Regions from separate parts of the Actinoplanes sp. SE50/110 genome, predicted to be linked through region 1. Evidence: riboswitches for the same ligand, from Rfam matches in the RefSeq annotation. Region 1 holds a riboswitch; the other holds the start of a gene.

Region 1 (15,468 bases):
CGCCGAGGTGGAGCAGACCTGCACCCACGCGGTGGTGGTGAACAAGGGGCGGATCGTGGCGTCCGGCCCGGTCGGCGACATCGTCGGCGAGTCGCCGTCGGTCGCTTTCGAGGTGTCCGACGTGCCGGCCGCCACCGCGATCCTCTCCGGTCTGGGCGTGCGTTCGGTCACCCCGGACGGCGCCACCGGGCTGATCGTCGAGATGAACGGCACGCCGCGCGCCGACCTGGTCGCCTCGCTGGTCAAAGCCGGTGTCGGCGTCGACCGGGTGGTGCCGCGCCGCCGCCTGGAGGACGCGTTCCTGGCCCTGGTCGGCGACAACTCGCGGGGGAGTGGAGACCGATGAGCATCGATGTCAGTCCGGATGCCGCGGCGGGTTACCGCCCGTCGCGCACCCTGCCGATCGTCGCCGAGATCCGCCGGCAGGCGTCCCGGCGACGCACCCAGCTGGCCCTCGGCTTCATGGTGCTGCTACCGCTGATCATCCTGGTCGCCTTCGAGTTCGGCAGCGACAACCGCGGCGACGACGACAACGGCGGTGGTGCGTTCAGCAGCCTGGTCGACCTGGCCACCTCGGGCGGGCTCAACTTCGCCCTGTTCTGCCTGGCGGTCTCGGCCGGCTTCCTGCTGGTGGTGGTCTTCGCCCTGTTCGCCGGCGACACGGTGGCCAGCGAGGCGAGCTGGGGCAGCCTGCGCTATCTGCTGGCGATCCCGGTGCCGCGGGCCCGGCTGCTCGCGGTCAAGCTGGTGGTCGCGCTCGGCTACGCCTTCCTCGCGCTGTTCCTGCTGGCCGGCACCGGCCTGCTGGTCGGCACGCTGCGCTACGGCTGGCATCCGCTGGGCAGCACCATCGCCGCCCGGATCCCACCCGGGCAGGGCGTGCTGCGGCTGCTCGCCATCCTCGCCTACCTCGCGGTGATCCTGCTGGTGGTAGCCGGCCTGGCCTTCCTGCTCTCGGTGCTGACCGACGCGGCGCTGGGCGCGGTCGGCGGCGCGGTCCTGCTCTGGATCCTGTCCAGCATCCTGGACCAGATCACCGCCCTCGGCTCGATCCGCACCGGTCTGCCCACCCACTACAGCGACGCCTGGTTGGGTCTGCTGTCCACCCCGGTGCAGACCGAGGATCTGGCCAAGGGGGCGATCTCCGCGATCATCTACGCGACGCTCTTCTGGGGCACGGCGTTCCTGCGCTTCACTCGGAAGGACGTAACCAGCTAGGTCCACGGATCGTAGGGTGCGGCGATCTGTTCTGGCCGCGCCAGCGGCCAAGATCGTCGTGCCCGGGAGCGGCGGGAGCGGCGGTCAGTCATCGGCCGCAGCGCACGCCATGAAGATCTTCAAAGGTCTTCTTACCGTGCGCCGATCAGGAGGTCGCTCACACCTCGGGAACTCGCTGGGGTTATTCGTGCATCTCGTCGTAAGCTCGGGGAAACAACTGAATACCTCATCCAGAGGGGCAGAGGGAACGGCCCGATGAAGCCCCGGCAACCACCGCTTTCGTGATGCGGCAGGTGCTAATTCCGTCCTCCGCGGCAGGTCGCCGCCGGGGAAAGATGAGAGGAACGCCTCGATGACGTCTACCGTCAGTGCACCCGCTGCCATCTCCACCTCGCCCGCCCGCGGCCTCGTCTGCCGTGCCTGCGGCGCGCAGTACCCGCTGGCCGCGCAGCACGCCTGTTACGAGTGTTTCGGCCCGCTCGAGGTGGCCTACGACGAGGCGGCTCTCGCGCGGGTGACCCGGGCCGAGATCGAGGCGGGTCCGCAGAACATCTGGCGTTACGCAGCGCTGCTGCCGGCCGGCCAGGACCCGGCCACCCGGGTGACCCTCGACCCCGGCCTGACTCCGCTGGTCAGCGCCCCGCAGCTGGCCGCCGAGCTGGGCATCACCGCGCCGCTCTGGGTCAAGGACGACTCGCAGAACCCGACCCACTCGTTCAAGGACCGGGTCGTCTCGGTGGCCCTGACCGCCGCCAAGGAGCTGGGCTTCACCCGGTTCTCCTGCGCCTCGACCGGCAACCTGGCCAACTCGGTCGCCGCCCACGCGGCCCGGGCCGGCGTGCCCAGCATCGTCTTCATCCCGGGCGACCTGGAGCAGGGCAAGGTCGTGATGAGCGCGATCTACGGCGGTGACCTGGTCGCCATCGACGGCTCCTACGACGACGTGAACCGGCTGTGCAGCGAGCTGGTCGAGACCGACGAGTTCGAGGACACCGCGTTCGTCAACGTGAACGTGCGCCCGTTCTACGCCGAGGGCTCCAAGACGCTGGGCTACGAGGTGGCCGAGCAGCTCGGCTGGCGGATCCCGGCCCAGGTGGTCATCCCGATGGCCTCCGGCGAGCTGCTCACCAAGGTGGACAAGGCGTTCAGCGAGCTGGTCGAGATCGGACTCGCCGAGGCGCCGGAGGGCGGCTGGAGGGTGTTCGGCGCCCAGTCTCAGGGCTGCAACCCGATCGCGGTGGCGCTGCACGGCGACACCGACGTGATCACCCCGGTGAAGCCGACCGGGATCGCCAAGTCACTGAACATCGGCGACCCGGCGGCCGGGCCGTACGCGATCGAGGCGGTCCGCCGCACCGGTGGCTGGATGGACTACGCGGACGACGACGAGATCCGCGCCGGGATCAGCCTGCTGGCCCGCACCACCGGCGTGTTCGCCGAGACGGCCGGCGGCACCACCGTCGCGGTGCTCAAGAAGCTGGTGGAGAGCGGCAGGCTGGACCCGACCCGGGAGACCGTCGTCTACAACACCGGCGAGGGCCTGAAGACGCTGGACGCGATCGTCGGCACGGCCGGCCCGACCCACCGGATCAAGCCGTCGCTGCGCGGTGCTCGCGAGGCCGGCCTGCTGGGATGACTCTGGGTGACCGGCTATCTGCCGGTTGTCGAGAATTCCTACCGCGGAGGACTTGCGCGCCGATCTCCGGATCGACAAAATGCTTCTCGCGGGAGGACGCGACGCCGTACGAGGCCCCTCACCTGAGCTTGGCGACAATCTCCGAGGGTCCCAACGACCCAGCGCTGACCCAATGGCCACGTGCCGGAGGCGCTGTGCGTCCGTCCTCCCGACCAACTACCGCTTCAGCCGCTGCAGCCACGGGCGCAGCGGCAGATCCTCGGGATATCCGCCGTCCTTCAGGCCGGCGTGACGCTCGAAGAAGTTGCGGACGCCGTACGAGCCGGTCGCCGTGAACGACCACCCACAAGCGACCCAGTACGCCGGCCAGAACAGCGGACCCAGCACCGCGTACTGCCCGGCGTGCCGGCTCTCGTGGGCGAGCAGCGCGGCCCGCTCCTCGGCGAGCAGCCACTCGGCGCTGCGCCGCGTGATGATCACCGAGCCGACCGTGAAGCAGGACGCCGGGGGCATCGGCAACCGCCAGCCCTCGGCGATCAGCACCCCGTCGCGCCCGCGGCGGACCCTCGTCCGGGTGATCAGGGCCAGCAGCAGCCCGGCGCCGGTGGTCCCGTTCACCGCGGTCAGCAGCGTCCGGGCGACATGCCACCGGCCGGCCATCAGAGCCGCCGTCTCATCTGGAGCTCGGTGAGCACCGGCACGGTCGGGTGCGGCAGCCGCACCCCGGTGTCCTGGAAGCCGAGTTTCTCGTAGGCCCGGACGGCCCGGTCGTTGCCGGTCACCACCTCGAGCATCAGCTCGTGCCGCCCGGCCGCGGTGGACCAGTCGGCGATCGCCTCGATCAGGCTGGCCAGCATCTTGCCGCCCCGGGCGGCCGGCGTCAGGTAGACCGAGAAGACGACGGTGACCAGCGGATCGTCCGGGATCGCGGTGCCGCCGGCGTGCCCGAGCAGCGGCCCGTCGCCCGGATCGGTGACGAACTGGGCGAGCTCCGGCCCGTCGGCGGCCATGTCCAGCCGCCGCCGGTAACCCTCGTGCGAGCGGGCGGCGGCCTGGGCGAGGGTCTCCAGGAAGGCGAGCGGACTGTCGGCCAGCATCTCCAGCCGCAGGGCGCGCATCCGCCCGGCGTCACGGGCGGTGATCCGGCGCACCATCCAACTCTCCATGCGTCCTCAGTACTCGCCACGGCGGGTTGCGGCAAGCATGTTGCCGCAAACGGGACCCTCCCACCTGCGGTTGAAGATCTTTAGTCGGTTTGCGGGCCGGGCACCGGGGTTTCGCGGGAAGATGGGGTTTCTTGCACTCGGTACCCGGGAGTGCTAAACAAGTGATTGGCACTCACGAGGTGTGAGTGCCAGCAGGTCGGGACGGTGGGGTTCCGGTCGCGACGCCGCCATCGGCGCCGCGACACGAAACCGGTCGTCGCGGGCTATCCGGCTCGGCCTGAGGACGTCACATCGCCAGGTGGTGACGTCCACAGACTTCCTCAAAGAGTGTGCGGGAGCGGGTCAGACCGGCCCTCACCCGCGAATGTCCAGGAGGACAACGCCGTATGGCCAAGATCATCGCATTCGACGAGGAGGCTCGCCGGGGCCTCGAGCGGGGCATGAACCAGCTCGCCGACGCGGTCAAGGTGACCCTCGGCCCGAAGGGCCGCAACGTCGTTCTCGAGAAGAAGTGGGGCGCCCCCACGATCACCAACGATGGTGTATCCATCGCCAAGGAGATCGAGCTCGAGGACACCTTCGAGAAGATCGGCGCCGAGCTGGTCAAGGAGGTCGCCAAGAAGACCGACGACGTCGCCGGTGACGGCACGACGACGGCGACCGTCCTCGCTCAGGCGCTGGTCCGCGAGGGCCTGCGCAACGTCGCCGCCGGCGCGAACCCGATGGCCCTGAAGCGGGGCATCGAGGCCGCGGTGGCCAGCGTCTCCGAGGGCCTCCAGCAGCTCGCCAAGGATGTGGAGACCAAGGAGCAGATCGCCTCCACCGCCTCCATCTCCGCCGGTGACTCCACGGTCGGCGAGATCATCGCCGAGGCCATGGACAAGGTCGGCAAGGAAGGCGTCATCACCGTCGAGGAGAGCAACACCTTCGGGCTGGAGCTGGAGCTCACCGAGGGTATGCGCTTCGACAAGGGCTACATCTCGGCGTACTTCATGACCGACGCCGAGCGGATGGAGGCCGTCTTCGACGACCCGTACATCCTGATCGCGAACAGCAAGATCTCCAACGTCAAGGACCTGCTGCCGATCCTCGAGAAGGTCATGCAGTCCGGCAAGCCGCTGGTGATCATCGCCGAGGACGTCGAGGGCGAGGCCCTGGCCACCCTGGTCGTCAACAAGGTCCGTGGCACCTTCAAGTCGGTCGCCGTCAAGGCCCCCGGCTTCGGTGACCGCCGCAAGGCCATGCTGGAGGACATCGCCATCCTCACCGGTGGCGCCGTCATCAGCGAGGAGGTCGGCCTCAAGCTGGACGCCGCCGACCTGTCCCTGCTGGGCCAGGCCCGCAAGGTCGTCATCACCAAGGACGAGACCACCGTCGTCGACGGCGCCGGCAACGGCGAGCAGATCCAGGGCCGGGTCAACCAGATCCGCGCCGAGATCGAGCGGTCCGACTCCGACTACGACCGGGAGAAGCTGCAGGAGCGGCTGGCCAAGCTGGCCGGCGGCGTTGCGGTGATCAAGGTCGGCGCGGCCACCGAGGTCGAGCTCAAGGAGCGCAAGCACCGCATCGAGGACGCTGTTCGCAACGCGAAGGCGGCCGTCGAGGAGGGCATCGTGCCCGGTGGTGGCGTCGCCCTGGTGCAGGCCGGCAAGACCGCGTTCGACAAGCTGGACCTGGTCGGCGACGAGGCGACCGGTGCCAACATCGTCAAGGTCGCGCTCGACGCCCCGCTGCGTCAGATCGCCGTGAACGCCGGCCTCGAGGGCGGCGTCGTGGTGGAGAAGGTGCGCAACCTCGAGGCGGGTCACGGCCTGAACGCCGCGACCGGTGAGTACGTCGACCTGCTGGCCGCGGGCATCATCGACCCGGCCAAGGTCACCCGCTCGGCGCTGCAGAACGCCGCGTCGATCGCCGCGCTGTTCCTCACCACCGAGGCCGTCGTGGCCGACAAGCCGGAGAAGAACCCGGCTCCGGCCGGCGCCCCCGGCGGCGGGGACATGGACTTCTGAGTCCGGTGAAACCCTGACGGGACGGGCGGGCCGCGTTCAGCGGGCCGCCCGTTCCGCTGTTTCCAGGGGCAGGTCGCGCAGGCCGCGTACCGGTGACCACCAGTAGATCATCGGCGAGATCGCGGTGCACGCCCCGAAGATCAGTTTCCCCGGCGCGTTCGCGCCCGAATCGCACGGCTACCCGCCGCGCTGGGCCGAGATCCCCGGCACCCGCGGCTGCACCCTGGAAGCCCTCACCTACGCCGGGCGGGCCGACCGGTTCGCCGCCGCCGGCGCCCGGATCCGCGGCGTCAGCACCCAGCGCGCCGACCAGCTGCGCGCGTTCGCGGCACACGCCGCTCTGCCTTACGAGCTGCTCTCCGACGCTGACGGCCGGCTCGCCACCGCCCTGCGGCTGCCCACCTTCCGGGCCGGTGGCGGCGACCGCCTCAAACGCCTCACCATGCTGATCGACCCGGCCGGGACGATCCGGGACGTGCGGTTCCCGGTCACCGACCCGGCCGCGTCGGTCGACGAGATGCTCGACCTCCTCGGCGGATACTCGAGTGGGGCAGGCCACATTCCCCCGCCAGGGTGACCCCGGGGAGGGCTAACCTGGGACGGGTGCGTGATCCCTCCGTCTCCCGCTACACGGCCGGCCGTCTCTCCCCGATCCGCCGCACCGCCGACCTGCGGCGGCTCCGCGACGAACAGTTCGACGTCCTGGTGATCGGCGGTGGGGTCACCGGCGCCGGTGCGGCCGTCGACGCCGCCTCCCGCGGGCTGAAAGTGGCCCTGGTCGAGGCCCGGGACTTCGCCGCCGGCACCTCCAGCCGGTCCAGCAAACTCATCCACGGCGGCCTGCGCTACCTGGAGCAGCTCGAGCTGCACCTGGTGCACGAGGCGCTCACCGAACGCGGCCTGCTCGCCACCCGGCTCGCCCCGCATCTGGTCCGCCCGGTCCCGATCCTCGTCCCGCTGCCCGCCGCCAACCCGGTCAAACGGGTCTGGCAGCGCGGTTACTACGGGCTCGGCGTCGCGGCGTATGACGTCTTCGCCGGCGTCCTCGGCGGCGGCCGCGGCATGCCGCTGCACCGGCACCTGAGCCGCGACGGCGCCCGGCACCTGTTCCCCAGCCTGCGCGCCGACAAGATCACCGGCGCGATCCGCTACTACGACGGCCAGATGGACGACGCCCGCCTGGTGGTCAACCTGGCCCGCACCGCCGCCGCCCAGGGCGCCGCAGTGGTCACCAGCGCCCGGGTCACCGGCTTCGTCCGGGAGGCCCGCGAGGTGGTCGGCGTCCGGGTCAAGGACCTGGAATCACCCGGCTCACCCGAGTTCGAGGTGCGCGCCAAGACCGTCGTCGCCGCCACCGGCGTGTGGAGCGACGACATGGCGGAAATGCTGCGCGACGTCGGCGTCCGCCCCGGCCTGCGGGTCCGCGCCTCCAAGGGGGTGCACCTCGTGGTGCCCCGCTCGGCGATCACCGGCGAGGCCGGCCTGATCCTGCGCACCGCCACCTCGGTGCTGTTCGTGCTGCCCTGGGGCGGCCACTGGATCATCGGCACCACCGACACCGACTGGGAGCTGGACCGCTCCCATCCGGCCGCCTCCGCCCGCGACATCAGCTACCTGCTCGACCAGGTCAACACGATTCTCGACCGGCCGCTGACCACCGACGACATCGAGGGCGTCTACGCCGGCCTGCGCCCGCTGCTGTCCGGCGAGGCCGACTCGACGTCGAAACTGTCCCGCGAGCACGCCGTCGTCGAACCGATGCTCGGCCTGCTGCTGGTCGCCGGCGGCAAATACACGACCTACCGGGTGATGGCCGCCGACGTCATCGACCAGGCCGTCCGCCGCCTCGGCGGCGCCTTCCGCCCGTCGCGCACCGACCAGCTCCCGCTGCTCGGCGCCGACGGCTACGCCGCCGCCTGGCGCGACCGCCAGGACACCGCCCGCCGGCACGGCGTCACCACCGGCGTCATCGAGCACCTGCTGGAACGCTACGGCACCCTGACCGTCCACCTGCTCGCCATGATGGCCGCCGACCCGGCGCTCGCCGTCCCCCTCGAAGGCGCCCCGGAGTACCTGGCCGTCGAGGTCGCCTACGCCGCCCTCGCCGAAGGCGCCCTGCACCTCGACGACGTCCTCACCCGCCGCACCCGCATCTCCTTCGAAACCGCCCACCGGGGCGTCGAATCCGCCGCCCACACGGCCCGCATCATGGGCGCCGTCCTCGGTTGGAACGAGACCGTCCGCGACCGCGAGGTCGAGCACTACCTGGCCCGCGTCACCGCCGAACGCCAATCCCAGACCATGCCCGACGATTTGACCGCCGATGCCGCCCGGGTCGGGGCTCCCGACGTCCGCGGTTTGGCGGGAGACCGCGCACACCCTCCCGCCGCCGCTTCCCACCTGGAAGCCGCCGCGTCTCCGCATCCGGAAACTGCCGCCTCCCACCCGGAAACCGCTGCCTCGCATCCGGAAACCGCCGCGTCTCACCCGGAAACCGCTGCGTCTCACCCGGAAACCGCTGCGTCTCACCCGGAAACCGCCGCCTCCCAGCTGGAAGCCGGCGGGTCTCCCCGCCCGGAGGCCGGCGGGTCTGCCCACCCTGACAGGACCGGCCTTCTCGAAGCCGAACGTTGATCCTCGTCGACGAGCCGCGCTGGCCGGGCCGGGGCCACCTCTGGTCCCACCTGGTCAGCGACGTCTCCTACGCCGAGTTGCACGCCTTCGCCGAAATGCTGGGCTCCCCACGCCGCGCCTTCGACCGCGATCACTACGACATCCCGGCAGCCCGCTTCCGCGCCGCCCTCTGGCTCGGAGCAACCCTGGTGCCACCCCGGGAACTGACCGCACGCCTGCGCGCCGCCAATCTCCGTCGCCCCAAACACCTGGCCGGCGGGAGCCTCCGGACCGCTTCCCGGTGACCCGGACGACCTCTGCGCTGCCTTGCGGCGCCCTCCCTGCCCGACTTTGAAGATCAACTTCAAGATCAAATGCTTGATGTCGTGCGCTGCGGCCGATAACTGACCGCCGCTCCCGCCGAGGGCACCTGCGGGCCGAGCTGGCCGCTACGCGTCCAGAACGCTCGGCCCTCCGGCGCTACATCCGCGTGTGCCCACCGAAACCCCCGCCCCGCCCGGGCGAGGGACTCCGGGCGGCTCGAGGCGCGTGTGGTGCTAGGACGGCATTCTGCGGCCCGGTGTTGTGGCCCGAGGCGGTGTGCGGTGGTGAGGCGGCGCGCTGGGTTTGGGGCGGTGAGGTTGCCCGCGGTGTGCGGTGGTGAGGCGGCCGCCCGTGGTGCTCGTCGGGCGGGGCGGTGGTGAGGTCGGCCGGGGTGGTGAGGAACGGTCCGCCGAGTCGTGGTGGCGAACGGCGAGGTGGGGCGGGGCGGCGGGTGGGGTGGGCGGCCGGGGATGGTGTGTGGCCGGAGGACGGTTTGTGGCTGGGGGATGGTGTGTGGCCTGGGGATGTGTGGCTGGGGGATGGTGTGTGGCCTGGGGATGTGTGGCTGGGAAATGGTCCTGTGGCTGGCGTGGGTCAGGACGGGTGGCCGGCGGTGACGACGATGGCGTCGGGGGGGATTTCTGGGCGGCGGCGGGAGAGGCGGCGGATTCCGGTGTTCAGGACGGCGATCAGGGGGACCGCTACCAGGGCGCCGGTGATGCCGGCCAGGACCACGCCGCAGGCGATGCCGATGATGACGGCCAAGGGGTGGATGGCTACCGCTCGGCCCATGATCAAGGGCTGGAGGACGTGGCCTTCCAGCTGCTGGACGAGGATGACCGCGCCGAGGGTGATCAAGGCGACGACCCAGCCCTGACCGACGAGGGCGACCAGGACGGCTACCGCGCCGGAGACGCCGGCGCCGACGATGGGGACGAAAGCGCCCAGGAAGACCAGGGCGGCCAGCGGGAACGGGAACTGGACGTCGAGGATCAGCAGGGCCAGGCCGATGCCGACCGCGTCGATGAAGGCGACCAGGACGGTCGCGCGGACGTAGGCGCCCAGCGTGGCCCAGGAGGCGTCGCCGGCGTCGGCCAGCGACCAGCGGGCGCTGACCGGGAACAGCCGGACGATGAAACGCCAGATCTTGTGGCCGTCGCGGAGGAAGAAGAACGTCGAGAAGAGCACCAGCAGCAGGCCGGTGAGCAGCTCGAAGACGGTGGCGGCGGTGGAGATGCCGGTGGAGGTGAGCGACGAGGTGTTGTCGTTCACCCAGCTCTGCGCCGAATCGATGGCCCGGTCGACCTGCTTGTCGGACAGGTGCAGCGGGCCGGTCTTGGCCCAGTCCTGGATCTGCCGGACGCCGGCGGTGGCCTTCTCGGTCAGCTGCGGCAGGCCGTCGATGAACTGGTTGACCACCAGGGTCAGCGTGCCGGCGACCGCGCCCAGGCCGCCCACCAGCACCAGGAAGGTCGCCAGCGAGCGGGGCAGGTGCAGTTTGCGCAGCCAGCCGACCGCGGGGCCGAGCAGCGCGGTCAGCAGCAGCGCGATGGCCAGCGGAATGACCACGACATCGACCTGGCTGATGAAGCGCAGGCCGGCGTAACCGACCAGGCCGACCACGATCAGCCGCCAGCTCCAGGCCGCCGCGATCCGCAGCGAGTGCGGCACGTCCACGTCGTCGAGGCTGGTGGTGGAGCCGTGCACGACGGCGGGCTCGGCCGGGACCGCGACGAAGTCGTCCTCCTCCGGCTCCGGCTCGGGTCGTGGCCGGTCGATGCGGGTCACCCGGGCCGCCTCCCGTCCCGTGTCGTAGGCCTTCCTCAGGTTTTCCCGGACACGCTGCAAGCGGTTCAACCGCCGACCCCCTCGCCGGATTCGCGTTACGCGACCATCACGGTAGTGGGCCCGGCCCACAACCGTGACACCCCGCCCCATGCGACGCGATCCGGACCACTCGGACCGGCGGCCCGGGCACCGGCGTACCGTCTGCTTTCGTGAGTGCCGATACCGCCCGTACCGAGACCGGACTGCCGATCCGGATGCTTCATGACCGTGTCCTCGTCCGCCAGGACGGCGGCGAGGGCGAGCGCCGCTCGACCGCGGGCATCGTCATCCCCGCCACCGCCTCGATGGGCCGGCGGCTGTCCTGGGCCGTCGCGGTCGGCGTCGGGCCGAACGTCCGGTCGATCGTCGTCGGCGACCGCGTGCTGTTCGACCCGGACGACCGTTCCGAGGTGGAGCTGCACGGCAAAGGCTATGTCCTGCTGCGCGAGCGGGACGTGCACGCGGTCGCGGCCACCCGGGTCGAGTCGGACGGGACCGGCCTCTACCTGTAGGGCGGGTACTGCCCCGGATACTGCGGCGGCCCGGAAGCGGGCGGCGCCGAGTGCGGCGGCGCCGAGTGCGGCGGGGCGGACGAAGGCGGCCCGTAGGCGGCCGGCGGCCCGTAACCCGAAGGCGGCGGCGCGAACGGCGGCGGCCCGTATCCAGGCGCGCCGTATCCAGGCGCGCCGTAACCGGGTGCGCCGTAACCGGGTGCGCCATGGCCGGGCGCCCCATATCCCGGCGTTCCGTAGGGACCCTGCGCCCCCGGGTGGCCGGGCCCGCCCGGGTAGCCGGGGCCGCCCGGGTAGCCGGGGCTCGGCTGACCCCACCCGCCCGCATACGCCGGCATCGGCGGCGGAAGCCGCACCGGCACCGGCATCACCGGCTCGGCCGGCGCCGTCACCGTGCGCACCACCCCGTCCGGAAAGGTGATCCGGTACGCCTGCCCGTCCCACCAGGCCGGCGGCGTCTGCGGGTCCCGTCCGGCGAAGACCGCGCGGTAGCCGACGATCGCGGCGAGCAGTTCGCGTTCCTCGAGGACCGCCTTGGTCATTTCTTTCTGGTCGCCGTTGAGCCCGCGCTGCATGCCGTCCCGGATGATCGCCAGCCGGGTCGCGGCGAACTGGAAGCTGCGCATCGCCCGGTTGCCGGCCGGCCCGGCGACCCGCTTGGCCCACTGCCGGGCCGAGTGCCGGCGGCCGAGGCTGCCCAGCGCGGCCACCTCGGGCGGCGCGAACCAGCCGGTGTGCACGTAGTGGTGCAGCACCCGCTCGGCCAGGCGGCCCTCCCAGCTGCGCAGGGCGATGGCGAAACCGACCACGGCGAAGAAGAACGGCACCATGAAGCCGAGATAGCCGTACAGCATGATCAATGATTTGCCGGTGGCCGCGGAGAGCGTGGGCAGCAGGTTGAACGTGCCGTGCAGGATCATCGCGAGCAGCCAGCCGCCGACCGGGGCCAGCCACCGGACGTGCTTGTCCGCCGAGCGGGACGAGATGCCCAGGCCGATGCCGGTCATCGAGGTGAACAGCGGGTGGGCGAAGCCGGTGAACAGGATCCGGACGATGAAGATCAGGAAGACGTTGGTCAGGCCGGTGGCCGGCCCGTACTGCTGGGCGCCCGCGGCGTAGCCGTGCCCGCCCAGGTAGAGCACGTTCTCCACCATGGCGAAGCCGAGCGCGGAGAGGCCGCAGTAGACGATGCCGTCGGTGATGCCGGACCACTCGGCGCGCCGCCGCCAGAACAGCAGGACCGGGCCGAGCGCCTTCATCGACTCCTCGATGAACGGCGCGACCAGCACCGCGACCAGGGCGTCCGGCAGGCCGATCTTGTCGAACAGCCAGGAGGCGCCGGTGTTCACCGCGAGCGCGACCGCGGTGGCCACCGCGGCACCCCAGGCGAAGCAGAAGATCAGGTATTTGACCGGCTCCGGCTCGTAGCGGTCGAGCCAGGCGAACGCGCTGGCCAGCAGCGGAACCGGGAGGATCGCGGCGGTCAGGCCGACGGCCAGGCCGGCGATGCCGATGCTGTAGCCCAGGAAGATCAGCATGCCGATGGCGGCCGCGGCGATCAGCACGATCACGCCGGTGACCGGGACCCAGCGGCGCCAGCCGGCCCGGCGGCCCGGGATCGGGGCGACGGTCTGCACCATCTCGGTGGGGAACGGCGGCACCGCGTCGGCCGGCACCTCCTCGGCGGTCACCCGGCCGGGCGCGTACACCGGCGGGGCCGGAAAGGTGGCCGGAGAGGCGGCCGGGGACGTGCCGGGATCCGGCGCCCCCGGAGCGGAGACCGGGGATGCGCCCGGATCCGCCGCACCCGGCGAGGTGACCGGGAATGCGGCCGGCAACGCGCCCGGAGGCGCGCCGGGATCCGGCGCCCCCGGGGAGGGCGCCGGCAACGAGGTGGGCGCCGGATCGGGCGACCCGGTCGGAACGTCGGCCATGCCCGCCAGCGTAGTCACCGGCGCCGCGCCCGGCGCCCCCGAGGAGCGCGGAAACGATCACCCGAGGCCGGGGTGCCGGGACCGCCCGGTCCGGTTGCGCGCCCCTTGGGCGCGTCCGGACCATCCGACGGCGGCGCGCACCTGGAGGGTGGCCTCGGCATACTCGACCCCGGTGGCGCGCAGCAGGTCGGCCACCGCGGTGCGGATCTGGGCCACCACCACGCCCCCGGAGTAGCCGACCCCGGTGTCGTAGGCCCGCCCGGATTCCGCGGCGGCCCGCAGCGCGCGTTCCCGGGCGGCGACCGGGGGCACGCCGCGCGCCCATTCCTGGCGGAGCAGATCGACCGCGTCGCCCAGGTGCCGGACCGAGGCGGGCAGCACCTCGGGGACGCGTTCCCGGTCGTTCAGCGCGGTCTGCGCGCGGCGGATCATCACCCGGACGTTGCGCAGTGCGTAGGTGAGCTGGGCGGCGCCGTCGACGTACTGGGCGAGGGCACCCCGATTGCGCCAGCGGGCCGGGGCGAAGGCGACGTTCTCCCGGGCCGCGTCGATCGCGGTGCGGAAGTTCGCGAAGGTCGCCTCGGCGGCCCGCAACCGGCTCAGCGCCGCTTCGATCACGTCCGGGTCGCCCTCGGCGAGCCCGAGCGCGGCCTCGTGCAGCCCGGCGGTGAAGGCGCGCAGCGCCGGGTCCGCGGCCCGGCGTACCACGCTGAGCGGGTTGAGCGGCAGCAGCACGGTCATCACGGTCAGGCCGATCCCGCCGCCGACCAGGGCGTCGAAGAACCGGGTCCACGGGTGTCCGGTCTGCACGGTGAGGGTCGCCACCAGGACCGCGGACGAGGCGGACTGGACGATCAGCGGCGAGCCGCCGCCGGCCGCGGTCGCCACCAGCACGGCCAGGATCACGATCAGCCCGATCTGGACCGGCCCGGTGCCGATCAGCAGGATGATCCCGTCGCCCACGCCGATCCCGACCGCCACACCGGCGACGAGCTCGGCGGTGCGCCGGACCCGCTGCCCGACCGAGGAGGCCAGGGTGATCACCGCGGCGACCGGGGCGAAGAACGGCGCGGGCCGGCCGATCAGGTGATGTGCGACATACCACGCCAGGCCGGCGGCCAGGCCGGCCTGCACCGCCAGCATCAGCCCGGCCCGGGCCCGCGCCGTGGCGGCGCGCATTCCCTCCGTTGCGATGCCGATCATGCTTGCGACCTCCGTGCCAGGATGACCACTGTGACATCTTTGCCCGACCGGTTCCGGGCGGCGGCGCGCGGCGCCGGCGCCACCGCCGCCGACGCGGATCTCGACTCCGCCGCAAATTACCTGCTGACCCGCTGGACCGAGCCGCAACGCCACTATCACGACGTGACGCATCTGGCGGCGGTGCTGGAGGTGATCGACGAGTTCGCCGGGCTGGCGCCGCATCCGGACCGGGTGCGGCTGGCCGCGTGGATGCACGACGCGGTCTACGACCCGCGGGCACTGGGCGATGCGAACGAGCGGGACAGCGCCGAGTTCGCCGCCGGGCTGCTGGTCACGCTGGGCGCTCCGGAGGAGGTGGCGGCCGAGGTGGCCCGGCTGGTCGGGCTGACCGCCGGGCACGCCACCGAGGAGAACGACCCGGACGGCGAGCTGCTCTGCGACGCCGACCTGGCGATCCTGGCGGCTGACGAGGAGCGGTATGCCCGCTACTGCGCGGCGATCCGTCGGGAGTACGCGCACGTGCCGGACGGGGATTTCCGGGCCGGCCGGTCGCGGGTCCTGACCGAGCTGCTGAAGCTGCCGTCGATCTACCGGCTGGCGCCGATCCGGGACGCGTGGGAGGCGCGGGCGCAGGCCAACCTGAAGGCGGAACTCGAGGCGCTGGCCTGACGCACGGCTGCGGCCGCTCCCGGTCGGGACGATTGCCCGGTACGCAGGTCCGCACCCGCCGCGCGCCGACCCGCCGGACCGTGCGCCCGGGCCCGCCGCGCGTCGCCCGGCCGGACCGCGCGCCCCGGGCCCCGCCGCACGTCGCCGGCCGGGACGCGCGCCCGCGGTATCCACGCGCGCCGTGCCGGCGACGCGCGGTGGGACGGTGCTCACGTCGTACACCGGCAGGCGTTTGATCCTGATCGGGGAAACGCCGACGGGCGGGCATCCCGGAGGAGTCCCGCCCGTCGTGACAGAGCGTGGGTCAGGCGGTGGCGACGCTGAACGAGACCTCGTTGACGCCGCGGGTCGCGTCGA
Region 2 (15,468 bases), 2.9 Mb from region 1:
GGCTGTTCCCTGCCGACCCGGGTCAGCACGATCGGCAGGTCCCCGGCCTCGGCCACCGCCGCCACCGGCGTGAACCGCTCGTCGGCCGGCCATCCCGGGAAGGCCTCCACCACCGGATAGCTCATCGCCAGCACCCGCAGCCAGGACGGCGGTTCGCGCAGCCAGTCCGCGGCGAACAGGGCCGAACCCGAGTAGAGCCAGATCGCCAACCGATTCTCGTCGACCCGCGGATCGCTGCGCAGGGTCTCCACGACGGCCGCCACGTTGGCGGCGCCGGTCGCATACTCGGCGGGGCTGTAGAGGCGGTGCTCGACGACCGCTCCGATCATCCCGCGGCGGGCGGCGAGCCGGGCGTACCCCTGGAAAACGGGCCAATCCCGCTGCGTCGGGCGAACCTCGGCCGGCAGGGGGCCGCCCGGAACGATCAGGATCGCCGGGCGTGGCGCGGCGATCTCGCCGGGCAGGTAGAGATCGTGGAACTCGTGGCGTTCCGGAGACTGGTCGCCGACGGGCAGAACGAAGGGCTTCAGGAAGTCCATCGCGGGATCCTATCGCTGATTGTCGATCACAGGGGACGCTCAGCAGCGGGTCGGACCGGACGAACAGGTAAGGGTGGAGCAGGAGCGTCTCGCGGCGCTGCACGAGTACCGGCTGCGGGACACCCCGCCGGGGGAGGAGCTGCAGGCCGTGCTGCGGGTCGCCGCGACGATCGCCGGGGTGCCCTGGGCCAGCCTGAACCTGATCGACGAGCGGTCGCAGTTCCAGCTCGTCACCCTGAGCCGGGCGCCGGTCCAGTGCGCCCGGGACGACTCGATGTGCGCGGTCACCGTCGAGTCCGGCCGCTTCACGCACGTGCCGGACGCCCGGCTCGACCCGGTGTACCGGAACAACCCGTGGGTGACCGGGGTACTCGGGGACATCCGGTTCTACGCCGCCGCGCCGCTGATCACGCCGGCCGGGCACGCGCTCGGCACGCTCTGTGTGACCGACAGCGTGCCGCATCACCTGCGCCCCGAGGAGCGGGCGCAGATCACCGACCTGGCCGCGATCGTGGTCGCGTTCTTCGAACGGCGCCGGCAGGCGCGGGAGACCGCCGAGCTCGCCGCGACGGTGCAGGCCCGGCAGCGGTGGACCGACACGCTGCTGGAGACGATCGACACGGCGGTGATCGCCTGCGACGCGAGTGAGAAGGTGACCCTCTGGAACAGGGCCGCCCGCGAATGGCACGGTCGCAGCGGCGAGGGCGACCCGCGGGGCACCGACGTGGCCCGGCGGTTCGGCCTGTTCGAGCCGGACGGCGTCACCACGATCCCGGACGACGAACTGCCGCTGCAGATCGCCCTGCGTCGGGGGATCACGGTGACCGGCCGGGAGATGATGATCCGCCGGCCGGTGGGCGAGCCGGTGCACGTACGGGTCAACGCCGGTCCGCTGCGCGGCCCGGCCGGGGAGATCCAGGGCGCGGTGCTGGCCCAGGCCGACGTGACCGCCGACCGACGTCGCCGCCGGTTGATCGAGGAGGCCCGGGAACGGCTGGCCGCCGCGAACGCCGAGCTGGAACGTTCCAACGCGGATCTGACCAACTTCGCCGCCGCGGTCGGCCACGACCTGATCGCGCCGCTCGCCGCGGTCGGCGGCTTCCTGGAACTGCTGGCGATGGAGGGTTGTCCGGAGGCGGCCGCCGGTTCGGCCGAGGTGACCCGGATGCGCGACGTGATCGACGGTCTGCTCGCCGGAGCGCTGGCCGACCGGGCGCGCCCTTCAGGACCGGCCCGGGGACGCCGATAGGATGGGCGTGCTGCTGGATGATCGGGAGCAGCGGCGACTCGCCGCGCTCCACGAGTATCGTCTGCTCGACTCGCCGGCGGGGAACGAGCTGGAGGCGGTCGTCCGGGTCGCGGCCACGGTCGCCCGGGTGCCGACCGCCACGCTGAACCTGATCGACGAGAACCGGCAGTGCCAGCTGACCACGGTCGGGTTCGACGGCGGCGACTCGCCGCGCTCCGAGTCGATGTGCGCGATCCGTTTTCAGACCGGCGAATTCACCTATCTCCCGGACGCCAGCCTGGATCCGACGTACCGGGCCAATCCCTGGGTGACCGGCGTCCACGCGAAGGTCCGGTTCTACGCGTCGGCGCCCCTGGTCACCCCGGACGGCTACGCGCTCGGGTCGTTGTGCGTCTTCGACTCCGAGCCGGCCGAGCTGGACGACGAGCAGATCGCCCGGCTCAAGGACCTCGCCGACGTGATCGTGGCACTCTTCGAGCGCCGCCGGCAGGCCCGGCTCAACGCCGAGTTGGCCGCGATCGCCGAGGCCCGGCAGCGGTGGACCGACACGCTGCTGGAGACGATCGACGTCGCCGTGGTCGCCTGCGACCGGGACGGCCGGCTCACCCTGTTCAACCGTGCCGCCCGCGACTGGCACGGCCTGGACGCCGACCCGGGGGTCGACCCGAACGACTTCGCCGACCGGTACTTCCTGTTCGACATCGACGGGGAGACGCCGCTGCCGGCCGACCGGGTCCCGCTGCTGCGCGCTCTGCACGAGGGTTCGGTCAGCAACGCCGAAATGCTCATCCGGCGCCGCGGCGGCGACCCGGTCCACGTCACCGTCAACGGCCGCGCCCTGGTCGGCCCGGACGGCATCCCGCTCGGCGCGGTCGTCGCGATGAACGACGTCACCACCGACCGTGCCCAGCAGCGCGCCATCGAACACGCCCGCCGCGAACTCGCCGCCGCCAACGAGGAGCTGCGCCGCTCCAACGCCGACCTGACCAACTTCGCCGGCGCGGTCAGCCACGACCTGGTCGCTCCGCTCGCCGCCGTCGGCGGCTACCTGGAGCTGCTCGAAGACGTCGTCACCGGCCAGCCCCGCGACTGGGTCGACGCCGCCTCCCGCGCCGTCACCCGGATGCGCGACCTGATCGGCTCCCTCCTCGATTACGCCCGTGCCGGCAGCGCCCCCATCCGCCGCACCCCGTCCGACCTCGGCGACATCCTCACCAGTGTGATCGCCGACCTGAACGCCGAAATACTCGCCTCCGGCGCCCGGATCCTCTCGCCGGCCCACCTGCCCGTCGTGTCCTGCGACCCGGTCCTGGCCCGCCAGCTCCTGCAGAACCTGATCGCCAACGCGATCAAATACCGCCACCCCGACCGCCGGCCGTGCATCGTCATCACCGCCGCCCGCGCGGAAGAGGCCTGGGCGGTAACGGTCGCCGACAACGGCAGCGGCATCCCCCCGGACCAGCGCCGCCGAGTCTTCGACATGTTCACCCGCCTGGACGGCACCTCGGCGTCCGGTCACGGCATCGGCCTCTCCAGCTGCCTGCGCATCGTCGACCGGCACGGCGGCACGATCCATGTCACCGACAACGAGGGCGGCGGGACGAAGATCATCTTCACGCTTCCGGACCGCTGATCATCAACGGCCAAGATCTTTGGTGGTACGACCTGTGCACGGCCCCGCCGCGCGGCGCGACGCCGCTGCCACTCCCGATCGCTGAGCGACCATCCGGGGTGGGGCGGACCAAGACGTGGTCCGCCCATCGCGGCCGCGCACGACCGCCGCCCCGCCGCCGGACCGCCGGTGCCCCTCCGCTCGTCCGGCCACCGTCCACCGTGATCAGGCAGCGCAGATCTGCTCGTTCGAGCATCGACCGTGTGGTGAAGCGGTGCAGGGTGTCCGTTCGATCGTCACATGTGTGGTCGGGCGGTGCGCGGCGTCCGTTCGATCGTCGGACGGTGGCGCGCTGGCTGGCCGGCGAGGTGCCCACCGTCGAACGGTTCGGGGATGCGACGGCAACCGCCGTCCGATCGCGCAGGTCGCCGGGGTCTTCGACGGGGGGCGTTGACCCGGGTCGGGGAGGCGCTGCCCGTGACACGCACGCCCGGGATGCCCCGGCCGCGCACGGAGGCGGGCCGGGGCGGTGGTGGCGGTCAGTGGGCCGTGGCAGCGGACAGCTCGTCGGCGAGGCGTTCGCAGACCGGGACGACGGCGGCGTACTCGGCGCGGATGGCGGCCATGGTGGCCGCATTCCGGGGGAGGCGGCCGGCGCGGGCGTCGGCCTCCACCGCGGCGAACATGCCGGCCAGGTGGACGGCGCCGATGTTGGAGGCGGAGCCGTTGAGGGTGTGCGCCTGGGCGCGGACCCCGGGGACGTCGCCGGCGGTAAACAGCGCGGCGAGCCGGTCGATGCCGGCCGGGGTGCCGGTGGTGAACGAGCGCAGCAGGCGGGCCAGCAGGGTCCGTTCCGGGTCGCTGGGTGCGCCGTCGCTGATGTCGTCCAGGCGGGCGCGGACCTCCGACTCCCGGTCGGCGTCGGGCGCGGTCCGGGCATCGCCGGATTCGCCGTCGTCGCCGGGCAGGTCATGGCCGAGGTCCAGCAGCGGGGTCAGCGCGCTGGTCAGGTCGGGAAGGTTGACCGGCTTGGGCAGGTAGTCGTTCATGCCGGAGGCGCGGCACGCGGCCCGGTCCTCGGCCAGCACGCTGGCGGTCATGGCGATGATGTGCGGCTGCCGGTCGGCCGGGAACTCCGAGCGGATCAGGCGGGTGGCCTCGAGGCCGTCGAGGATCGGCATCTGCACGTCCATGAGTACCACGTCGTAGTCGGCGGCACGCAGCGCCTGGACGGCTTCCAGACCGTTGCCGACGGTGTCGACGCGGTGGCCGAGTTTGCCGAGCATGAACTGGGCGACCTTCTGGTTGACCGGGTCGTCCTCGGCCAGCAGCACCCGCAGCGGCGTGTGCCAGGTCTCCTCGGCGGGCTCCGAAGCCGAGTCGGATGCCGAGAACGTCTCGACCGCCGCAGCGGGCTCGGCCGGCGGCGACGGGGCCGGCGATCGGGTGGCCCGCCAGGCGGTCAGCGCGATCGCCGAGGCGGCCCCCAGCGCCGCGGTGACCAGCCAGAGCGCCCGGGATTCCTGCTCCTGTTGCTGCTGCTGCCGGGCGTGCAGCACGGTCAGCTGATCCTGGCGCAGGGTGTCGATGAACCGGCCGGCACGATCCAGCGTCTCGGTGCCGGCGGTGCCGAGCACGTCCGGCCGGGCGTCCCGGAAACCCTCGTCGCGCAGCTGGGTGACCGCCAGACCGAGGTAGTCGACCGTGGCGGTGGCCGAGGCCTGCAGATCGTCGAGCGTCTGTCGGTGCGCGGTGTCGGCGCCGAGCAGCTGACGCAGCCGCGCCAGGCTTTGCGGCACCTGGGTCGCCGCCGAGGTGTAGGGCGCGAGGTAGTGCTCGTCGGCGGTCAGCACGAAGCCGCGTTCGCCGCGCTGCGCGTCCTGCAGCTGGCTCCGCAGGCTCGACAGGGTGTCCAGCGCCTGATAGGCCCGGTCGATCGGCGCCCGCTGCGCCTGCGCGCCGTCGATGCCCAGGTGGGCGGCGGCACCGCCGAGGGCCAGCAGCCCGATGACCGACCCGTAGCCGGCGGCCGACACCCGCCCGGCCGTCCACCGCTGGCCCGTCGCTTCGCGGGAGCCGCCGAGCCGATCGCTACCCTGACGCCGTCTACGAATCATGCCCTCAGATTCGGCGGCCGGGCCCGGTGCGTGAGACGCACCGGGCTGCAGCACAGTTGCGAATCGCCCGGTTTCAGGAGGCGCTGATCGCCACGTCGTCGAACCAGACCGTGCCGGTGTCGGCCCCCGACTTCAGGTGCACCTGCAGGCTGGCCGCGCCCGCGGGAGCCACACCGTCGACCGACAGCCGGGTCCAGTCGGTGGTCCCGGACGGCAGGTCGGCGGAGGAGGCGCCGCCGATCCAGCGGTCGTTCACGTCGAACCAGCTCAGCGCGATCTGCGTCGAGCCGGTCTCGTTCTTGCCGCGGACCCAGACCTCGGCGTGCCACCGCCGCCCGGGCTGCACCGGCTCGATCGGCGACACCCGGTACGACGGTGACCCGGCCGCCGTCTTGCCGGTGTTGGTCAGCATCACCGACCACTTGCCGGACCGCGCGGCCGTCTGCGTCCGGGTGGGCGTGCCGAGGTCGGACAGGTAGGACCGCCACGGCGTCTGACCGGCGGCGTTCTCGAAGCCGAGGTCCATCAGGCCGGTCGGGGACGGCGCGCCGTTCCACTCGGCCTTGGCCACCGCGGCGGCCGGCTTGGCGGTGCTGTCGGCGCGGTACAGGCCGTACCAGTACTGCTCGGGGATCCGCGCGACGCCGGAGTCCGGGATGCTGCCGGCGGCGAAGTCGTTCAGCGTCCACGGCGCGACCGCGTTCACCCCGGCCACCTCGGCGGCGGCGAACACCCGGGCGAGATATGCGGCCTGCTCACCCTCGCTGGACTGCAGCGTGTTCGTACCGGTCTCGCCGATCACCAGCGGGGCCGGCGCCACGGCGGCCTGGGCCTGCCGGATCGAGGCCAGGGCGCGTTCCGAATTGCCGTACAGGTGGAAGTCGTAGTAGTCCAGCGGCGTCGCCGCCATCGCCGACTTCAGCGTGGACAGGCCGGCGACGCCGGCCGACGAGCTGATCGGGATGGTCACCGGAACCCCCGGCACGGCCTTGCGAATCACCGGCAGGAGCTTCTTCGCCCAGCCGATCGCGGCCGGGTCGGTCGGGTCGAGCTCGTTCTGCAGTTCGATCGAAATGATCCGGTCGTCGTTACGGAACGGGGCGAGCAGCGCGTTCGCCCAGGTGGTGCTGCCGGCCACGTCGGAGTAGCCGTCCCACCAGTCGAACAGGGTGACCTTGACGGTCATGCCCCGGGCCGCGGCGAGCGACACGAACTGGGCCAGCTTCGCGGCGTACTCCGGTTTCGGGGTGGGGTAGCCGAAGGCCGACGGGAACACGATGGCGCGCACGCTGTCCGCACCGAGTGCCCGGGCCTTGGCCAGGTCGGCGTCGATCTTCTTGGCGTCGAAGTCGGTCCACATCCGGGTCCAGCTGCCACCCGCCGGGTAGTAGTTGATCTGCTTGGCGGACTGGACCGCGGCGAGCCGCTGGGCCGGGGTGAGGCTGTCCCGCGCGCCCGGCACGGTCGTGGAGGCCAGGATCGCCGCCGCCGGCTTGACCGCCGCGGTGGCGGCGGACGCCGGGGTCGTCGCTGACGAGACCGTCGCCCCGGCCGCCAGCAGCAGCGGCAGGGAACGGGCGACGACGGGGGTGACGGAGCGCATGGCGGCCAGGTCCTTCGTGACGGCGGGTGGATGTGCCGGTTCAGTTCGGCGGCGCGACGGACCGGTCAACGAAAGCGTTCAGTGCCGTTCGGGTGCGAGGTGATGCCGTTCTGGTTCGCCGCTGGCCGGGTGGTCTAGCGTCGACCCATGACAGCGGACCTCTTCGATGCCTCGGCCATGTACGACGACGACTACCTGCACTTCTTCGCCAGGCACCCGGCGGAGGAGGCGGGTCGGGCGGCGGCGGGGGTGACGCACGGGCCCGCCGTGCCGGCCGCGGGCGGCGGGCCGGCCACCGCCGACGTGGTGTGGCGGCTGCTCGGCCTGGCACCCGGCATGACCGTCCTGGACCTGGCCTGCGGCCACGGCTCTCTGGCCGCCGCCCTCGCGGCCCGCGGCTGCCGGGTCACCGGCCTCGACTTCTCCGAGGTCTTCCTGGCCCGGGCCCGGTCCGACGCCGCCGCCCGCGCCCTCGACATCGACTATGTCCCCGGTGACATGCGCGAGCTGCCGCGGGAGTGGACCGGCCGCTTCGACCGGGTGGTGAACTGGTCGACCGCGTTCGGCTATTTCGACGACGCCGTCAACCGGCACGTGCTCGACGAGATCGTCCGGGTGCTGCGCCCCGGTGGCCGGCTGGCGTTGGACCTCGACAATCAGGTGCGGTTCCTGACCTCGTGGACGCCGTCCCGGATCACCGTCGCCCTCGGTAACGGCGATCTGCTCGCCGACCGGCACCGCTTCGACCCGCTCACCGGACGCTTCGAGGTCGAGCGCACCGTGGTCCGCGACGGCCGGGCGCGCACCCTGACCTTCGTCAAGCGCCTGTTCGGTTTCCCGGAGATCCGGGACTGGTGTGCCGCGGCCGGGTGCACCACGGTGGCCGGGCACGGCGAGGACGGCGAGCCACTCTCGGCGGAACACCGGCGGATGGTCGTCGTCGCGGCGGTTCGCGGCTGATGTCGTACCCCGCCATCGTCTTGTGAAGTGCGACGCTGCCGGCGGGCGGGGAGCGACCTAGGGTCATGCGAATGGATCATGTGACCGGACGGCAGCGGGGGACCGCGCTGGTGGCGCTGGCGCTCGGCGGCGTGGCGATCGGTTTGACCGAGTTCGTGGCGATGGGGCTGCTGCCGGAGATGACCCGCGATCTGCTGCCGGCCGCGTGGGCGCGCTCGCACGAGGACGCGGTGGCGCAGGCCGGGTGGGTGATCACCACGTACGCCCTCGGGGTGGTGGCCGGCGCCCCGCTGATCGCCGCCCTGTCCGCCCGGATGCCGCGCAAGCGGCTGGTGCTGGGTCTGCTCGCACTGTTCACGGTGGGTACGGTGGCGTCCGCGCTGGCGCCGACGTTCGGGCTGGTGCTCGTCGCCCGGTTCGTCGCGGCGCTGCCGCACGGAGCGTATTTCGGGGCGGCCGGGCTGGTCGCGGCGAACCTGATGGGCCCGGGCAACGAGGCGCGCGGGTTCGCCGTGGTGCTCGGCGGCCTGACGCTGTCCAATGTCGCCGGTGTTCCGGTGATCACCCTGATCGGGCAGTCGTCCGGCTGGCGGGTGGCCTACCTGGTGATCGCCGGGGTGTTCCTGCTGGCGCTGTTCGCGGTGCTGGCCACGGTGCCGCAGACGCCGACGCCCGCGGGCGCGTCGATCGGCGCCGAGTTGCGGGCGTTGCGCCGGCCGCAGGTGTGGCTGGTGGCGGTCACCGCGGCGGTCGGGTTCGGCGGGTTCTTCGCGGTGGACAGCTACATCGCCCCGGTGACCACCGAGGTGACCGGGTTGTCCACCCGCGCGGTGCCGTGGGCGCTGGTCGCGGTCGGGCTGGGGATGACCGTGGGTAACGCGGTGGGCGGCTGGTTCGCCGACCGCAACCTGCGCCGGGCGACGCTGACCGCGTTCAGCACGGTGATCGTGGCGGCGGTGATCTTCGCGTTGACCGCGCACAGCACGGTCGGGTTGTTCCTCGGGTCGTTCCTGGTGGGCGCGGCGAGCCTGGCGCTGGGCCCGGCCATGCAGGCCCGGCTGATCGCGGTGGCGCCGGGGGCCCAGCTGATGGGCGCGGCGGTGAACCAGTCGGCGATGAACACCGCCAACGGCCTGGGGGCGGCGCTGGGCGGGCTGGTGATCGCGCGCGGTTACGGCTATCTGGCACCGGCGTGGACCGGCGCGGTGCTGGCCGCGATCGGGCTGGGGCTGGCGGCGGTGAGCTTCGCCGCTGACCGCACGTTCCGCCGGAGTTTGACCGCTGTTCACCATCGGCGGCCTACGCTCTGGCGATGACGGCCCCCACGCTGCTCCGTCCGGTGACCACACCGGGTCCGCTGACCGCGGCCGCCCGGCTGCTCGCCGAGTCCCTGCTCGGTGGCATGGGTGACCGCTGGCTGCACACCCGGGGGGTCGCCGGGCGGGCCGCCGAGCTGGCCGGGCCGCTCGGCGTCGACGCCGACCTGGTCACCGCGGCGGCCTGGCTGCACGACATCGGCTATGCCGAGCCGACCGTCGTCACCGGGTTCCACCCGCTGGACGGCGCCGACCACCTGACCCGCAACGGGTGGCCGGTCCGGGTGGCCGGGCTGGTCGCCTACCACTCCGGGGCCCGTTTCGTGGCCGCGGCGCGGGGGCTGAGCGGATCGCTGGCCGCCTACCCGGACGAGCGGACCGTGCTGGCGGACGCGCTCACCTACGCCGACCAGACCGTGGGGCCGAGCGGGCTGCGGGTGGACCCGGCGGCCCGGTACGCCGAGGTGCTGCTGCGGCACGGGCCGTGCTCACTGAACGCGCTGGTGGACCCGGAACGCGGGCCGTACCTGCGGGGCATCGCCGGCCGCATCGAGCATCTGCTCGCCGCACGAGCTCTTCAGCGGGATTGAAGGAATCGCGTCAATGCGTCGTGGTAGGGCTGCAGCGAGCTGATCTCCAGGTATTCCGACGGGCCGTGCTGCCCGTCGCCGGTCGGCCCGAAAATGACGGCATCGATGCCGAGCGGAAAATAGAACCGGCTGTCCGCCGCCCCGTGCTTGCGCAGCAGTTCCCCGGAGTATCCGACCGCCTTGGCCGCCTCCTGCAGGGCACGCACCCCGGCCCCGGACGGATCCGCCCGATGCGGCGTCCCCACCGCGTCGACCTGAACCTCCACCTCGGCGCCCACGATCGACCGCAGGTGACCGGCGATCTCCGGAATGGAACGCCCGGTCAATGCCGCGTCTTCCGGCGGGTAGCGGATGTCGAACCAGGCTGTCGCATCCGCCGGAACCTGATTGACCGCCTGGTTCCCGGTCTCGATCCGCGCCAGATTGGCGGTCGTCGTCCACGCCTCCTCGGCCGGCACCGGATAGCGCGCGATCAGTCGCTGCACCGCGGTCAGCAGCGTCAGCAGGGCGTTGGAACCCAGCCACGGATACGCCGCATGCGCCCCCAGGCCGGAAGCGATCAGCCGGGCCCGCACCAGGCCTTTCGACTCGGTGACCACCCGCAGCCCGCTCTGCTCCCCGATGATCACGAAGTCGCCGCGCACCCCCTGCGCCAGCTGGTGCCCGGTCCCGTCCTGTCCGCCCGTCTCCTCATCGGTGACCAGCTGCAACGCGATCGGGTAGGGCAGCTCCCCGGCCATTTCCCGGAACACCGTGGCGAGGACCAGCGCCGCGACCTTCATGTCGTGCGCACCGCGCCCGTACAGCCGGTCGCCCTCGCGGCGGGCCCGGAACTGCGACGGCGTTCCGGGCACCACATCGAGATGACCGTTCAGGATCACCCGAGGCCGGCCCGGCCGGTCGGGGTGGGTGAGCAGCGCGCTGGGCCTGCCCCGGGACTCGAAGCGCCGGGTGGTGAAGCCCGGGCCGACCAGGTCGAGCACCAGGCCCAGGGCCCGGTGCAGCTCGGCGGGCCGGTCGGCGGTCGACCGGATCCCGATCAGCGCCTCGGCCGGCGCGAGCAGCTCCTCCATCCCGCCGAACCTAGCGCGGCAGCTGCTCGCCCGCCGCCACGGCGATCGGCAGCCTGTTCTCGGCCGGGGGCAGCGGGCAGGTGGCGAACTCGGTGTACGCGCACGGCAGGTTCGTCGCCCGGTTGAAGTCGAGGGTCACGGTGCCGTCGGCGGCCGGTGGCGCGATCGCCACACTGCGGTTCGCCGGGTACGTGGTGACGCCCGACGTCGCGTCGGTGAACAGCACGAACAGCGAGCCGGGCGTGTGACCGTTGAACGCGGTCAACGCCAGATCCCGCCCGTCGGCGGTGAACTCGATGCGTCCGGGCGACTCGTACACGTGCTCGAGGCCCTCGGCGACCGACCCCACGGTCACCGGCCGGGGCTCGTCGAACGGCACGAACGTCCCGGTCACCACCCACTCCTCGGCCGGCGGGTAGGCCGGCGTGCCCCGATACCCGACCAGGGTCTCGTGCGCGGGGTGCCGCGGGCGCAGCACGTCGTGACCACCCCGGCGGGCGATCTCCAGTTTCGCCTCGCCCCAGCCCACGGTGTGGTCGGCGCGCTCGGCGAGGGGCGGGAACCGGTGCTCGCCGGCCGGGATCCCGTCAAGCTCCTCCCCGGGCGCCAGGGTGACCAGCACGCCCTCCGGGCCGGTGCTCCACTCGCCGGGTGCGTCCGGGAACCGCTGCGGGGTCTCGGTCAGCCAGTGCAACCCGGTGATCGCCAGGAAGCCGTGCTTGTCCGCCCGCCGGGTTTCGTGCTCGTCGTGCCACCGGGTCCACTGCTGCTCGAAGCTGCTCATGCGTCGACCCTAATCCCTACTGGCTCCGTGGGATATGGCGCGGCGCTGTGACATCTGCTAACTTCGTGGGCAGGTCATGAGTGTCAGCGTCAAGCCCCGGCTCGCTGACCGGCAACCCTTCCTGTTCGCGATGGGGTGCCCCGGGTGAGGACCGGGCCGTTTCGCCGACCGGCGACGGCAAGCGCTGAACCGGAGGCATGCCATGTCGGCTCTCGACATCGTCGGCGACGACCTGAAGACCGAGCTCCCCAGCGGCGAGACGATCCGTTTCGCGCACCTCGACTACGCCGCCTCGGCCCCCTGCGTCGAGGCCGCCGCTCAGGCGGTCGGCGAGCTGCTGCCGCGCTACGGCAGCGTGCACCGGGGGACCGGGGTCCGCTCGCAGACCTCGACGGTCGCCTACGAGGTGGCCCGGGACGTGGTGGCCGAGTTCGTCGGCGCCCGCCCCGGCGACCACGTGATCTTCACCCGGAACACCACCGACTCGCTGAACCTGCTGGCCCGGGCGCTGCCCGCGGGCACCACCACGATCCTGTTCGACGGCGAGCACCACGCCAACCTGCTGCCCTGGCCGAACCCGTTGCGGCTGCCCACCCCGGCGTCGCCGCACTTCGCGGTGCAGGCGCTGCAGAACGCGCTGCGCGACCTGCGCACCCCGGCCGTGCTGGCGATCACCGGGGCCAGCAACGTGACCGGGGAGATCTGGCCGGTGCGCGAGCTGGCCGACGTGGCGCACACCTACGGGGTCCGGGTGGTCGTCGACGCCGCCCAGCTCGCCCCGCACCGGCCGGTCGACCTGGACGAGCTGGGCGCCGACTACCTGGCGTTCTCCGGGCACAAGCTGTACGCCCCGTTCGGCTCCGGCGTGCTGGTCGGCCGGGGGGACTGGCTGGACGCCGCCGACCCGTACCTCTACGGCGGCGGGGCCAGCGCCACGGTGGGTGAGCGGCCCGGCGAGCAGACCTGGGCGGCCGGTCCGGCGCGGCACGAGGGCGGCACGCCGAACCTGCTGGGCGCGACCGCGCTGGCCGCGGTCTGCGCCGCGCTGCTGGTCGCCGACCGCGACGAGCTGCACCGGCACGAGCAGGCGCTGCTGGCCCGGCTGCGGGCCGGCCTGGTCGCCGTCCCGGAAGTCCGGGAGGTGAGCATCTTCGGTCCCGAGCACCCCCGGGTCGGCATCGTCTCGCTGGTGCTGCCCGGCCACGATCCGGCCCGGGTCGCCCACCTTCTCGGCCGCGAGCACGGCATCGGGGTCCGCGCCGGCCAGTTCTGCGCGCACCCCCTGGTCCGCCGCCTCACCAACACGGAGAAATCCGATATCTGCGGTACGAACGGTGCCGGGCTGCTGCGGGCGAGTTTCGGGCTGGGCAGCACCGTGTCGGACATCGATCGATTCGTCACGGCTCTGGCGGACACAGTTCGCTCCTGAGCAGCCCTCCCCACCCGGCCCGCCGCGCCGAGAGCTGTTCCGGGAGATGTTGATCAACCGGAAGTGTGTCACTCCGAAGGTCCAGTTCACCTGATTGAAACCACAGCGGGCCCTGTCGCCGGTTAGAGTCCCGCCATCCTCGACAACATTGATCCCTTCATCGGCACCGCGGCGACCGACCTGCCCCGCGCACTCGGTCTGGCCGCCACCTGGTGGTGGCCCAAGCCGCAGGTGGGCAACACCCACCCCGGCGCGACCTCGCCCCTGGGCATGGTCAGCGCGTGCGCCTATTCAGGCGCCTACCCCACCGGTTACGGCCGGTACGCGAAGAACACCGAGGGCGTGCCCGAGGAGATGTTCGAGCGCACCGAGGCCTCCGGCTTCACCCACTTCCAGCAGTCCGGCACCGGCGCGATCCGCAAGTACTACAACTACGTGCGGGTCACCCCGATGGTCCAGCCGCTGGACGACCTTGGCCAGTCCTGGGCGCTGCACGACGAACGCGCCGAGCCCGGGTACTACGCCGCGAACCTCGACACCGGGGTGCGCTGCGAGATCACCGTGGGGGAGAAGGTCGCCGTCCACCGGTACACGTTCCCCGACCACCACAGTGCCCGGGTCGTGATCGACCTGTCCTGCGGCGGCCTCGCCATCGACCTGGGCCGCACGGTCCCGCTGCGCGCCCAGGTGGAGAGCATGGGGCACGGCTGCGCGCAGGGCACCGTGGTGATGGAGGGCGTGCCGCTCTCCGTCCACCTGGAGGCCGACGCCCCCGGCTGGCGGCAGATGCTGTGGTACGACCGGCGGCTGATCCCGGGCGGCACCCGGCTCGACTTCGACAGCATCCGGCACACCACGCTGCGCCCGTTCGGCATGCTGTTCATGGGGTCGGCCCGGGCCGGGCAGACCATCGAGGTCCGGATGGGTTTCTCGCTGCGCGGCTGCGACCAGGCCCGGGAGAATCTGCGCCGGGAGTGTGGCACCGGCGAGCCGGCCTTCGAGAAGGTGCGCCTTAGCACGAAGCAGCGCTGGCGCGACCACGTCGGCCGGGTCCGGGTCGACGGCGGGACCGAGGCGCGCCGCACGGTGATGGGCACCGCGCTGTACCACTCCCTGATCAAGCCGTGCTTCGCCGACGACGAGAGCCCGTTCTGGCCCAGCTCCGGCCCGTGGGCGTTCGACATCTGCACCATGTGGGACATCTACAAGACGCAGATCCCGCTGCTGCAGGCGATCGCCCCGGACCGCGCCATGGACCTGCTCGAATCCCTGATCCGGGTGTGCGAGGAGGAGGGCAACTTCCCGATCGGCTACCGGATGGCGCGCGGCGCCGACCGGTTCTTCCGGCAGGCGTCCGCGCTGGCGCACACCGCGATCGCCGACGCGCACGCCCTCGGCCGGGGCGGCGTCGACTGGGGCTGGGCACTCGTCCACATGGTCGACGACCTGCGCCGGATGTACGGCGAAGACTTCTTCGAGCACGGCGTGGTGCACCCGATCACGCACACCCTCGACCTGGCGTACGCCCACCACTGCACCGCCAAACTCGCCCGCGCCCTCAACGACCGCAGACTCGCCGACGACCTGGAACGCCGCAGCCACCAGTGGGTGAACGCGTTCGACCCGGTCAGCGGGCTGCTCCGGGACTCCGAGTTCTACGAGGGCGGCAAGTGGAACTACTCGTTCCGGCTGCTGCACGACATGGCCGCCCGGATCGAACTGTCCGGCGGCGACCGCGGGTTCATCGACAAACTGGACCGATTCTTCGGCTACGGCGCCGAACCGGTCAAACAGCCGGGGGTGAGCCCGCAGCCGGCCGAGATGGCCCTCGGCTACGCGCTCAACCGGTTCGAAGGCCTGAACAACGAGCCGGACATGGAAGCCCCCTGGGCCTACCACTACGCGGGCCGGCCCGACCGTACCGCCGAGGTCGTGCACTCTGCGCTGACCTGGCAGTTCGGTACCGGTCCCGGCGGGCTGCCCGGCAACGACGACTCCGGCGGCCTGAGCGCCTGGTACGTCTGGGCGTCGCTCGGCCTGTTCCCGGTCGCCGGGCAGAACCTCTTCCTGGTGAACGCCCCCGCCTTCGAACGGGCCGCGATGCGGGTCGGCGACGAGGAGTTCATCATCGAAACGAGCGGACACGTCGACACGCCGATCGGCGTCGACGGTCTCGACCGGGACCCACCCGCCCAG

What was found. A riboswitch is a leader RNA that binds a small molecule or an ion and turns the genes downstream of it on or off. The one in region 1 is predicted to bind S-adenosylmethionine.
Region 2: another riboswitch for S-adenosylmethionine. It lies ahead of ACSP50_RS10960 (aminotransferase class V-fold PLP-dependent enzyme); the one in region 1 lies ahead of thrC (threonine synthase).

The regions. Positions count from the first base shown of each region.
Region 1 is NZ_LT827010.1:8,781,015-8,796,482, reverse strand. Features, by position in the region: gene ACSP50_RS39420 (alpha/beta fold hydrolase) at 1-346, shown strand, start outside; gene ACSP50_RS39415 (ABC transporter permease) at 343-1,218, shown strand; SAM riboswitch class I at 1,442-1,560, shown strand; gene thrC (threonine synthase) at 1,571-2,854, shown strand; gene ACSP50_RS39405 (hypothetical protein) at 3,071-3,514, opposite strand; gene ACSP50_RS39400 (GNAT family N-acetyltransferase) at 3,514-4,020, opposite strand; gene groL (chaperonin GroEL) at 4,407-6,029, shown strand; gene ACSP50_RS39390 (peroxiredoxin) at 6,154-6,606, shown strand; gene ACSP50_RS39385 (glycerol-3-phosphate dehydrogenase/oxidase) at 6,633-8,663, shown strand; gene ACSP50_RS39380 (DUF4031 domain-containing protein) at 8,660-8,947, shown strand; gene ACSP50_RS39375 (AI-2E family transporter) at 9,561-10,823, opposite strand; gene ACSP50_RS39370 (co-chaperone GroES) at 11,009-11,305, shown strand; gene ACSP50_RS39365 (PrsW family intramembrane metalloprotease) at 11,296-13,239, opposite strand; gene ACSP50_RS39360 (aromatic acid exporter family protein) at 13,297-14,442, opposite strand; gene ACSP50_RS39355 (metal-dependent phosphohydrolase) at 14,464-15,111, shown strand; gene ACSP50_RS39350 (DUF1416 domain-containing protein) at 15,416-15,468, opposite strand, start outside.
Region 2 is NZ_LT827010.1:2,448,892-2,464,359, forward strand. Features, by position in the region: gene ACSP50_RS10910 (alpha/beta hydrolase) at 1-539, opposite strand, end outside; gene ACSP50_RS10915 (sensor histidine kinase) at 559-1,788, shown strand; gene ACSP50_RS10920 (ATP-binding protein) at 1,790-3,421, shown strand; gene ACSP50_RS10925 (response regulator) at 3,940-5,517, opposite strand; gene ACSP50_RS10930 (cellulase family glycosylhydrolase) at 5,591-7,120, opposite strand; gene ACSP50_RS10935 (class I SAM-dependent methyltransferase) at 7,268-8,080, shown strand; gene ACSP50_RS10940 (MFS transporter) at 8,152-9,396, shown strand; gene ACSP50_RS10945 (HD domain-containing protein) at 9,393-9,986, shown strand; gene ACSP50_RS10950 (M20 family metallopeptidase) at 9,974-11,059, opposite strand; gene ACSP50_RS10955 (DUF1684 domain-containing protein) at 11,070-11,843, opposite strand; SAM riboswitch class IV at 11,916-12,033, shown strand; gene ACSP50_RS10960 (aminotransferase class V-fold PLP-dependent enzyme) at 12,046-13,272, shown strand; gene ACSP50_RS10965 (glycoside hydrolase domain-containing protein) at 13,471-15,468, shown strand, end outside.